Regions from separate parts of the Brevibacillus ginsengisoli genome, predicted to be linked through region 2. Evidence: predicted binding sites of a transcription regulator. Region 2 holds the regulator's gene; the other holds the start of a gene.
The links. Region 2 encodes Rex, which represses fermentation and respiration genes when NADH is low (regulators of the CRP and FNR family bind a similar motif). Its sites were predicted from a motif close to TTGTGAAATATTTCACAA; they were not measured.
Positions count from the first base shown of each region.

Region 1 (6,157 bases), on a different contig from region 2:
ACATTTCAAACGACAGCTACCGATACTGGCTGTCAATCTACAAGCTGTCCTTACTATTTTGGCAACATCGGGATTTTTTCGAATGACAATATTGAATTATTGAAGAGCAGCATGACGTTTCATAAGGTAGCTGCAGGCTCCTACTTATTCTGGGAGGGTGACCCGACCGGTAAACTTTATTTCATCCAGCAAGGACATGCCAAAACATTTAAATCAACGAATGACGGCAAGGAATTTACATTAGCTTTGTTCCAAAGCGGCGATATGTTTGGTGAACCCAAAATTCGGGAAAACAGCCGCTACAAGTATAACGCAAAGGTTTCAGAAGACAGCATTATCGGCGTCCTGGAACAACAAGAGATTGATCGGTTGCTCCTTCAGCCAGGTGATCTATCCATTCAATTCATGAAGTGGATGGGCATCATCCATTCCATGACCCAAACAAAATTGCGCGACTTGCTGCTATATGGGAAATCAGGGGCGCTTGCTTCTACCCTGATCCGTATGTCCAACTCCTATGGCAAACAAGTGGACGGAGGCAGCATTCTGATTTCGCATAAGCTATCCAACACGGAGTTAGCGAATATCATCGGAACGGCCCGCGAAAGCGTCAACCGGATGCTGAACAAGTGGAAAAGCAAAGATATCATAGACATGGAAAATGGATACATTATCATTCACAATCTCACTTACCTGCAAAATATTTGCCATTGCCAGGATTGCCCTCGAGAGATTTGTCGAATGTAGCTGAAATAAATATCGACCATAATCGAGTAAAAAGCGCCCGAAGTATGTAACGGGCGCTTTTTACTGTGAAAAACGTCCCCTCTCAACGGGGTACTGAAACGTCGGGAGATCAAAACATCTCGACGTTTTTCATAAAATTGGATGTGACCGCATGGCGTTTTCCTTGATTATCCATGTGGTTGAATTTATAGTGAATAGACAAGAGTTAATACACAATGATTTGCTGAACCTTGCCTTTCACTTATTTGATTTCGGGAGGACAACATGCTTTCCTTTTTCCCTATACTCTTCTATCTCCTAATCTATGAACCAATTGTCGGAAAGCGTGATTTCATTAGATTTCAGCGAAGAATAACAGAGCATCCTGGCGAACGAATTCGCTATTATATCACCACCATGGTCACCTTGTGGATACCAACGATTTATTTGCTAGGCGTCACAATAGCACAAGGACTTCCTCGACAAAGTCTTGGTTTGAATTGGATCGACCCTACAACTTCTGCCCTTCCGCTTTGGCTTCGATGGCTTGTCATTGGCCTGTTTATGCTTTATTTCTTTGGAGTCGCCTTTAATCTAGTGTTCAGCAGATTAAATGCTGACTTTCGAGAACGTTTGACTCAAGATAGTCAAAAACAGCCCGACTACTTCCCTTACCTTCGACCCTATTCCTCAAAGGAGCGAAGTCTCTGGGTACTGGTTAGCTTGACTGCTGGAGTCTGTGAGGAATTGCTGTGCAGGGCGTTTCCGTTATTGTTTTTGACGTCCTATCTACATAATTTTTCCCTTGTCGTGTATCTGATGATTTCTTCGGTAATGTTCGGCCTGATTCATTACTATCAAGGCTTCAACGGTGTGATAAAAACCTCCATTTCAGGTTTATTTCTCGCTTTGATTTACCTTAGCTTTCAATCAATTCTGCCCGCCATTCTCATTCATGCAGTCATGGATTTGATGGTCCTTGCACTCCCTTATATGGAGAAACCAATGGAAGAGCCCAATCAAGATGGTCACGTGAGAATGTAATCAACGGAAAGCTCCTGTTGCGAATCAGAGCAAGCAATCGATTTAGCTCTTTCCACGCTTTCTCATGCTGATCATTGGTGATCACCCCTTGGCTAAGCGCTTCTTCTATTTCATCCGCATCCAGTACATCTACTTCCCCTGTAGGTAATACTCGGATATCCAGATAAATATCATCAAACCAGGGGATCTCTCTCTCATCTTTCCCGATCTGCTCACAAATATCAATGTACCACTGTACGATTTCTTGACGCTCGTTAAAGATCGTCGTCATGACAAATGCCGAATGATCGGGTACATGGATTAACCACTCATAACCAGCGTCGATTATACAAATATTTTCGTCATTTATTTGAATAAAGCCAGGTTCCGTTACTTTTTCAATTTGAACAAGCGAGACTGTCCCACTGAAGTGCTCATTTGTAAGAACATACTGTCGGTACTTTTTTTCTAAAATCCGAGGTGAATGTGAAAGGTCAGCATATTTTCTTTTCATCCAAATACTCCTCCCCTCTGATAGAAGATTCTGGTTCGGAGCCCATCATTCCTTCACCCATTCAAACGCCGCGAATAGTTTCCCTTATCGTTTGACGGGCCACTTCTACCATCTGTTGTATCTCTTCACGTGTCGCGTGATCTATATGTATGCCGACAATGGCCGTGACGGTTTGTTTATAGGCTTCGCACGCTGCTGTGGCCAATTCAACCGCCAACTCATCTTCCCGATGACCGGGGACTGTGGTTAAGCCTACTTTTATCTCTGTGTTCTCCACATAAGCGGTCGCGACCGCTCCAATATGGGCAACTCCACCTGTCAGATGAAAGACATAATCCTTACCGACTCGGTAGGTTTGAATTGCAATGTCAAATGGTCGAGAACTCACTGTGACTCCCCCTCGAATATGTTGTGAGCAATCTTTTGTTCATTCGTACAAATGAAAAGAGCACTACCCTAGTTATCGGATAGTGCGCAAAAGATTACACTTCTTTCCTTACGATATTTCATTAAATTTCTGTAGAAGTTCATCCTTCTCGTCCGCTGAAAGGATCTGTTCAGCCATTGGGAACAAGACATTTTCTTCCTTCATAAAATGTTCTGTCAAAATGATATAGGCATTCTTCAGATAGCCAGCAATCGCCTTCGCTTCATCTCTGCCTACGACTTCAGGAAGCTGGTCCATTTGCTTCAAGAACTGTTTGAGATTATTCTTTGCCTGATCATGTTCATATTCCATCACAGCAATCGGGCCGCTTTCACGACCAATGAAATTGGCCATCATCGGGAACAAGATCTCCTCCTCCCGAAGAGAATGAGGGTCCAGTTTATTGATAAAGGCTGCTGCTTTTTGATGAACCGTGTGAAGTGATTCCGCCCAATTCGTGATTTGGTCATTTTGTCCAATCGCTTGGGCAAGCAGATAGAACTCATCCATTTGTGCTCGCAACGGTATATGTTCCTCTTTTAATTGAGCCAATGCTTGGCATAGCGGCAAGTTCATATTTCCCATTCCACAACCGAAAGACATAGGTTGCAACCTCCTTCAACTTGAATCGCTTTTACGCCATAAGTATCGTGGTTCACATTTCATTAAAACTCTTCTCGCCCGGGGATCTTACGAACTTGTGAAAATTGTTACGTGTGATAAATGTCATAACATCTCTGGTGAAATCATGTTATCATAAGCAAGTGTTACAAATGATAAAGATTCTCATTGCCCCTCAGATCATACCGTGATATAGTAATTACAGTAGCCTAATTGATAAAGATTATCATTATCTTCTTTGGAGGACTTTATGAAACCAACCGCGAGCCTTGCAGAAGTTCAACCAGGCACGAAAGCGTGCATTTGTAATATATCCAAAGTGAGTGCAGTTGTCCTGCGTCGCTTGATTGACTTCGGTATCATGGAAGGGACTGAGATTTGCATGAAGCGTGCCTGCCCGTTCGGTGGACCGCTCACATTGGAATCCAATGGACAATGCATCGGGATTCGCCGCAGTGAAGCATGCATGATTGAGGTGCAAGTTGTATGATGAACATCGCGCTTGTAGGCAATCCCAATACGGGGAAAACCTCACTTTTCAATACGTTGACCGGCTCCTATGAGTATGTTGGCAACTGGGCTGGGGTAACGGTAGAGAAAAAAGTAGGTCTGCTGAGAAACAAGCAAGGTCATTTAATCGATTTGCCTGGGATCTATTCACTCAACCCTCTCTCACGTGATGAAGGAGTTGCCACCCAGTTTCTTCTCGATGAACAATTCGAAGCAATCCTGAATATTGTAGACGCTTCTCAATTAGAGCGAAACCTCTACTTGACCGTACAATTGCTTGAGTATGGGAAACCTGTCCTCATGGGTCTTAACATGATCGACGTGGCTAAGAACAGAGGGATCGATATCAACTACTCCAAGCTGGCTCAAATCCTTGGCGTATCCTTGGTACCCATCGTGGCGCGTACCGGCAAAGGCAGTGACGAACTTGTTGCCCAATTATCAAAAGTGGAGCAACAAACCGCCAAACCGCTCGATCTCAACTATGGTCCGAATGTCGAACAGGCAATCGCCTCCCTTACCCAATGGATACCGAAAGACCAACCACTTCCTACCAGATGGCTGGCGTTGCAGTTTTTGGAGGGTAATCCGCTTGTTACTCAAGCGCTGGAGAAATTTATTGAGCGCTCACAATTGGAGCATCTCTACCAAGAGACCGAACAACATGTAGTCCAACAGGAAAACGCGATGTCGTTGCCACATTATCTTCGTCAGGTTCGAACGTCTTTTATCAAAGAAGTAGTTCAGGAATCTCTTGCTCGCACCAAACATGTAGAACATACGCTCACAGACCGCATTGATGCGATCGTAACTAATAAATATTTAGGCGTGCCCATCTTTCTTTTGTTCATGTATGTCATGTTCAAGTTTACTTTTGATTGGATAGGAACTCCCCTTTCTGATTTACTGGACGGCTTTATCTCGGGTCCACTTAGTGATACGGTCAATCAGTTTCTCACGTCAGTTGGAGCATCACAGTTCACTCACGCTTTACTTGTCGACGGAATCATAGCGGGGGTCGGTGGTGTACTGGTCTTTGTCCCGCAAATTTTTATGCTCTTCTTCCTCATCTCCTTTATTGAGGATTCGGGTTATATGTCACGTGTCACCATCGTTATGGATAAATTGATGGAGATGGTTGGACTCAATGGAAAATCGTTTATCCCGATGATTATCGGATTTGGTTGCAACGTTCCCGGCGTGATGGCCGCGCGTACTATTGAACAGCCCAAAGAACGGCTCCTGACCACCCTTCTCGTTCCATTAATGTCCTGTTCCGCTCGACTCCCGGTTTACAGTCTGTTCGTCGGCGCGTTCTTTGTAAAAAATCAGGCGGCAATCGTCTTATCTCTTTATGTCTTGGGGGTAGTCCTCGCTCTTTTATTAGCCAAACTATTCTCGTCAACCCTGCTCCGCTCTGAAAACACCATGTTCATCGTGGAGCTGCCACCGTATCGGATGCCACAAGGACGTACCCTCTTCCGTAGTACATGGGAAAAAGGGAAAGGCTTCGTCCGCAAAGCGGGTACCTTCATCTTGGGTGGTTCTGTATTGATCTGGTTCTTATCGTACGCGGGCTTCTCAGGATTCGGAGTCGATATGGACCATAGTTTCTTGGCGCAAATTGGAGGTCTTATCTCTCCCCTGTTTGCTCCTTTGGGATTTGGCAATTGGCAAGCAAGCTCGGCCCTTTTGACCGGATTTTTTGCCAAGGAAGTTGTCGTCTCGACCATGAATATTATTTACAACGCTCCTAATCTTGAAAGTCTGACTGGCATGATGGGAACATTCTTTACACCACTGCAAGCATACTCTTTCATGGCCTTTGTTTTACTCTATACCCCTTGTCTCGCAACTGTAGGGGTGATTCAAAAAGAGACAGCTTCCCGCCGCTGGACGATCTTCTCAGTGGGATACGCATTGGTACTTGCTTATCTAGTAGCATTGATCATCTACCAGGGAGGCAAGCTAATCGGATTGGCTTAAACGAACGTCATGACGATGCCCGCTTAGCCCTAGCAAAACGGCATTCTATCACAAGGAGATGAGATTATGTTCGACATCCTCATTGGTACGGTTGTGTTTGGATACGCAGGGTGGACACTGTATCGCCACGTAAAAAAAAGCAAACAAGGAGCTTGCTCCAGTTGCTCGCAAAATAAAAATTGCAGCGTTTCCTGCCAAACGTTCGAACATCCCGCTCACAAAGTTTAATATTATCCCCTGCGAAACGCGGCTGTGACGCCTCTTCGCGGGGGTTTTTTTGTGCCCGAACGTTAACTACCCCTTCTATCTATTCTTGTTATATTATAGACCAATAGAAGTCATTCAGAAGA
Region 1 covers NZ_JBNJQR010000006.1:19,743-25,899, reverse strand. The annotation lists gene ACQCN2_RS13450 (Crp/Fnr family transcriptional regulator) at 1-747, shown strand, start outside; gene ACQCN2_RS13445 (CPBP family intramembrane glutamic endopeptidase) at 1,012-1,770, shown strand; gene ACQCN2_RS13440 (ribonuclease FAU-1 family protein) at 1,688-2,263, opposite strand; gene lpdD (prenylated flavin chaperone LpdD) at 2,325-2,651, opposite strand; gene ACQCN2_RS13430 (hemerythrin domain-containing protein) at 2,760-3,293, opposite strand; gene ACQCN2_RS13425 (FeoA family protein) at 3,562-3,801, shown strand; gene feoB (ferrous iron transport protein B) at 3,798-5,807, shown strand; gene ACQCN2_RS13415 (FeoB-associated Cys-rich membrane protein) at 5,874-6,035, shown strand.
Region 1: the regulator Rex is predicted to act here: its motif matches at 3,389-3,406, upstream of ACQCN2_RS13430 (hemerythrin domain-containing protein).

Region 2 (6,157 bases):
GGCAGGAAGAGTGAACTGGAATCCTTTACGATTAGATGGATTCCCCTCCAGAATACGGGGTTCAATGGAATGTAATTGTCCCTGAATCACTGCTGCATGTTCATATGGTGTAAACAAGGCGTAGGGTAAGAACTCCGGATTCTCCTGGTGACCATCTATCACAAGGGAAAGCTTTGAGTTTGAGCGCTTCATGTTGATGGTGTGACCTGACACCTCACCGGATAAGTCAAACCCTTCTCCATGATACACTCCCCGGTATAACTGACCCCGCGTCTGGACTTGATAGGAGATTGGATAATCTGCCTTTAGTTGGTTGATTAATTTCTCTACTTGAATCCGGTTTGCATCAAGCGTACCTTCTTCACCATCAGTTGCTGAGTGTGCATAGAGGGGTAAGGTTTGTTCTGTCCATTTCGCCAGGGCGACTCCAAGTACAAACAAACTCACAAAAATAGGAAATAGCCACCAAAGCTGTTTTCGTCTGATGTACAATTCTATCCCCCCTCGTCCCAGGTTCCTAAAAATTATGCAGGACAAGAAGGTTTTAGAACGATGCCGAAAACTTGCTAAACATAGCGAAAGGACGAAGGGTCATACTACAGTTACACCCCAAGGAGGTGAGCGTGTGAAACTGCCGACGACAACCCTGGATCCAATGGAGTCGTTGCTACAGGAGTACACCGTTTCCTGGGCAGGGTTATCATCACCGCTTAGAGCATTACCTCAGCCATCAACAATTGATTATCGCCACACCTCATTGAAACACATTTGGCGGAACTGCCACGATGGAAGCTAACCAAAATACCCCTACCTACACTTTTTGCCGCACCAAACTCCCGTCAATGCTCTGATGGGAGGACTTTTTCATTCATCTCCATGAGGGTGAAACTTATCGATTCAGCTTTTGAAACATACGATTCGCTTCAAAAATAACTTGTTCTTCATCGACCGTCAGAAGTTCGTTATTTCGCATGATAAATTGACCCGCAACAATCGTATCGGATACGTCACGTCCATTGGCTGCGTACACCACATGCGAGATAGGGTCATGCGCAGGATGGAAGTGAGCTTGGGCACTGTTGAGCATGATCATATCCGCTTGTTTGCCGACTTCAAGTGAACCAAGCTTGTCTTTTTGGAAGACACCGTCTGCTCCAAGGATCGTTGCCATACGAAGTGCCTGTTCGGCTGGAACGGCAATCGGATCATGGTTCACACCTTTATGAAGAATAGCTGACAACTTCAGCTCTTCAAACAGGTTCAGGTTGTTGTTACTGGCTGAGCTGTCTGTTCCAAGCGATACACTGATGCCTTTCGCAAGCATGTCAGGAACCCGAGCTACACCACTCGCCAATTTTAGGTTGCTCACGACGTTATGAGATACTTTCACATCATATTTTGCCAAAGTATCGATCTCTTCATCCGTTAAATGTACGGCATGCGCCACAAGCGTTGGTCGTGAAAATACTCCCAAATTCTCCAGATGGGCTACTGGACGAACTCCATAATCCTTCACGTTTTGCTCCACTTCAAAAGCCGTTTCGGACATATGAATATGCATCGGAAGGTCCAACTCATGAGCGCGTTCAAGAATTTGCGTAATAAAATCTGGTGTACAAGTATACGGCGCATGTGGAGACATCATCACAGTGATGCGTCCATCTGCTTGATTGTGCCAGTCACGGGCAAATCGAGTGGCTTCTTCTAGTTTGGCCTTACGCTCTTCAGCTGAGCAGAATCCAATCATACCGCGGCACAAACGAGCGCGCATACCAGAGTCTTGTACAGTTTGGGCCACTTCATTCATGTGATCGTACATATCCACAAAGGTGGTTGTACCTGTACGGATCATTTCGATAATGGACAAATAAGCTCCCCATTTGACGTGATCAGCCGTAAATTGAGCTTCGAGCGGCCACATCTTGTCTTCCAACCACTGCTGAAGCGGAAGGTCGTCCGCATACCCGCGCAAAAGGGACATTCCCACGTGTCCATGAGTATTAACAAAACCTGGGAGTATGTATTTATCTTTCCCGTTAATGATTTCATCATAGCCAGACAGATCCGCTGGGGTCTCACCTACATATGTAATGATATTTCCTTCGAAAGCAACTGCTCCATCCAGAATCACATCATTCGTTGGATTCACGGTTATGATAGTAGCATGTGTAATGATCGTTTTCATTTTCTTAGGACTCTCCAATCATTGTGTGATATACAAACCTTTAGCCATTAGGTAAGGTAGTACGCTAAGCTTTGCAAACTGGATGTCACATCCGCGTTATGCACTCGCACATCCTTTTCCATTCGAAGATTCATTGGCGCAAAATTAAGTATCCCTTCAATTCCCGCTTCGACTAACAAATTCGCTACTTCCTGCGCTGCCTGAGCAGGTACAGTGATGATGGCCAAACGAATTTGCATGCTGGACACGACTTCTTTTAGGGAGTTCATCGAATAAATTTTTAAGCCGGCAATCTCTTTTCCTTGCTTGGATTCATCCGCATCAAAAATAGCGACGATCCGCATGTTGTCCTTCAAATAGACGTTATAGTTACTGATCGCATGTCCCAGGTGACCTGCCCCCACCAGAGCAACATGGATTTCCTGGTCAAGCTTTAGAATTTGTCTGATTTTCTCGATAAGATAATCGACATCGTAACCAATCCCTTTTTTCCCAAAATCCCCGAACGCGGCTAGATCTTTACGGATTTGGGCCGGATTCACGTCTAATATTTTTCCCATTTGTTGAGAAGAAACCGTTTTAACGTCCATTTGCTTCAATGAAGTTAAATAACGCAAATAAATTGGAAGTCGATTGACAACTGCATCTGAAATTTTAGGTGCTTTCATGCTCCAATTCCCCCTCTCTATTCCTTTTTACGCTTTAAAACCTTGTAGTCTTTTCCATTGGATAAAATCGTAATCGTTCCGTGTTGTCCTGTTACGTATGTTTCCGCCCAGGATTCGCTTAATCGTTCCATGATCTCCGACTGGGTTCCCTTGAATCCGTTCTCCAAGATTCCGGACTCGATAACAGCCACCTGCGCGTCCACTTTACTTAAAAACACCTGCGAAGAGGCTTGATTGCTTCCCTGATTCGCCACCTTTAGAATCTCAGCTCGCAAAAGTTTTGGATGGCGCTCCAGGAGTCTTTCTTCACTTTTTTCTCCAATGCCGCTTGTGAATAGATACTTTATTTTATTTTGCCGTAAAAGGAACACCAGAGAATGATCTTGTGGAGAAAGAAATAACGGCTCACTTGGATTGAGTACTTTTATGGTGATCTCATGATCGAAGGCCAGCTCATCTCCTTCCCGAAGAAGGACTAGTTTTTTAGCTTGACCAATCGGAACGACATGGCGAATGGATCTGCTGATGGCTTCTGGTATCATTACCGTGTCAATCTGTAAGCTATTGGCGAGTGTCTGGTAACCTCCCGCATGGTTGGGTAAATCGTTGGTAATGATGACATAATCCAGTTTGGTTACTTTGCGTTCCTGTAATAACTCTATCAAATCTGAAGCATCTTGTGCACTGCCTGTATCAATCAGCAATTTCTTGCCATTCGGGAAGCGGATCAGTGTGCTCTCTCCCTCATTCAGCGGGAAAAATGTTGTCACCATGCCGATAAAGTCATTCTCATTTTCGCTCAAAATGGGGTCGTCCACTTTGACGACATTCTTCAGATGCTCATCTATTGTGCAGGCCGCAAGTAGTAAAGTAAGAATCAGAAGCAATGGGTACGTATATTTCATGGAACCAACCACCCTTATAAAACAGTTGGTTCATTCTATGACTCTTCGTCCACTAGCATACCGTTCAAAAATGGTCGAATCATTTCACGCAATTGTGTCCAGGTACCTGTCTTCGTCTGAAAAGGCGGTAGCGACTTCAAGAAGGATCGTCCGTACCTGGATTCGACAATGCGGGTATCAAATACCACAATGACTCCACGATCTTGATGATGGCGTATCAGACGTCCTACTCCTTGCTTGAATCGTATGATTGCATGAGGTAGCGACAAGGCCATGAACGGATTTTTCTTCTCTTCCTTTAGTTTCTCCGAACGCCCTTCCGTTAATGGGTGATTTGGCGGCGCAAAAGGCAACCGAACGATAATCAGGCAACTTAAAGCATCACCCGGTATGTCTACCCCTTCCCAAAAGCTGCTCGTCCCAAGCAATACCGTTCGTGGCTCCCGCTGAAACTTGCGAACTAATTTGTTTCGATTACTGCTGTCGATGCCATGACCTAACAAGGTAATGCCTTCCTCGTCCGGCAATCTTGTTTTCAGCCCATCATATACCTGACGAAGCATGGAGTAGGAAGTAAACAAGATGAGTGTTCTTCCCTGTGCAGCCAAAATTACGTCAATACATCCCTGAATGACAGCATTGAGATACTGTCCATCACTTTCCGCAATAGACGGCAAGTCAGCAGGCAGTAACAGCAATCCCTGTTCTTCATAATGAAACGGAGACGGCAGCGATAGCGTACGATAATTCTTTGATTGCTTGGGATCAAATCCGAATCGTTCCACTAGGTAGTCAAAGCTATTTTTCACCGTCAACGTCGCTGAAGTAAGAATCACACTACGTTTCTTCTCAAACAATTGCTCTCTCATAGCTTCGGCGATATCGAGTGGAGAGCTGAACAGGAAGAGATGTTTGCGGGATGTGCGTGATTCAATCTCCATCCATTTTACCAAGTCTTCTCTTTCTTCCACGAGCAGGATATGAATTGCTTGAGTTGTTTGCTTGATTTCTTCCAGAAGTCCTCTCATATTCGTCTGATAGCTTCTGATAGAATAGGTGAACGTATCCTCAACAGACTTGGTCAGATTGAGGTACGCTTCCAATTGTTCCGCGAATCGAGTCAAACTCACGATCAGTTTATCTGATGTTTTGCGGATCCGTTCGTCTTTTCCGTAGAAGTCCGACAGTTTATAACGAATGGTCGCACGCCCAATCTCTGTGGTTTCCTTCGCGCGCTTCAACGCCCAGTGGTACAGAAGCTGAGTCCATTGCGAAGCATCCTCTTTCGCCTGGATATGAGATTGTCGCAGCTCGTGACGCGCATTCTCTACGGACTGGAAAAGTGCCGGGCGCCATTCAATCAACTCTCTTCCATAGGAATCAAGCATGCCGTTTTCTTCATCCACTTCCAACCGATCCAATAACTGAACGAGTTGAACAGTGGAATAATTCAGCCCGAGATGCTGACTAGCCACGTCTTCAAGCTGATGCGCCTCGTCGATAATCATCACATCGCTTGGCGGCAAAATATTGCTCTCTGCCTGCATATCGCTTACCAATAAGGCGTGATTCACGATCACGAGATCAGCGTCTCTCGTTCGTTCCTTCGCCTGAAAATAGTAGCAGCGCGAAAACCACGGGCAATGTCGATTGAGACAGGAGTGGGTATCACTCTTGATTTGCTGCCACAAGAGATTACCGGCGGGAGGAAGACTTAACTCCTCGTAATCACCCGTAACGGTTTGCGTCAACCAGGTTACGATTTGGGCTTTGGCGAGAAACATCTCGTGAGTTGATTCCGTCGGTTCCAACAAGGCATGTTCGAATTTACGCAGACAGATATAATTCCCTCGTCCCTTCAGTTGAGCGACTTTTAGTTCAAAAGGAAGCGCTTGCTGCAAATTCGGGATGTCTTTTTGAAAAAGCTGCTCCTGCAACTGAATGGTATGCGTGCTGATCATGACCTGCTGCTGATTCATTTTGGCCCAGAGAACACTTGGAATTAAATACGCAAGCGATTTACCCGTTCCCGTTCCGGCTTCGACAAATAGATGAACCTCATCCGTAATGGCCTCATAAATGGCGCGAATCATCGCTTCCTGCTCTTCCCTGCGTTGATAACCTGTCTGGGTCTTGGATAAGGTTCCTCCTTCGCCTAACAAACTCTCCAGAAAAACCTCAAGTTCATAGTCCGAATACAGCGGATCTGACTTGGCAGAAAGGATGTTCGGTCGTTTGCGAAGAGCAAGCTGTCTGTATATATCCCACTGCTCATCCTTGGTTGAATCGATCGCTTGCTCCGCCTCTTCAAAAGAAAGCGAAAGCATTTTCTCCATCTCCATATGGCGGAGCAGTTTGCCGATATCCGAACGAAACGAAGAAACGAGCAATTGCAGCCG
Region 2 covers NZ_JBNJQR010000002.1:186,466-192,622, reverse strand. The annotation lists gene ACQCN2_RS04520 (hypothetical protein) at 1-492, opposite strand, end outside; gene ACQCN2_RS04515 (amidohydrolase) at 890-2,185, opposite strand; gene ACQCN2_RS04510 (redox-sensing transcriptional repressor Rex) at 2,233-2,853, opposite strand; gene ACQCN2_RS04505 (ComEC/Rec2 family competence protein) at 2,871-3,758, opposite strand; gene dinG (ATP-dependent DNA helicase DinG) at 3,794-6,157, opposite strand, start outside.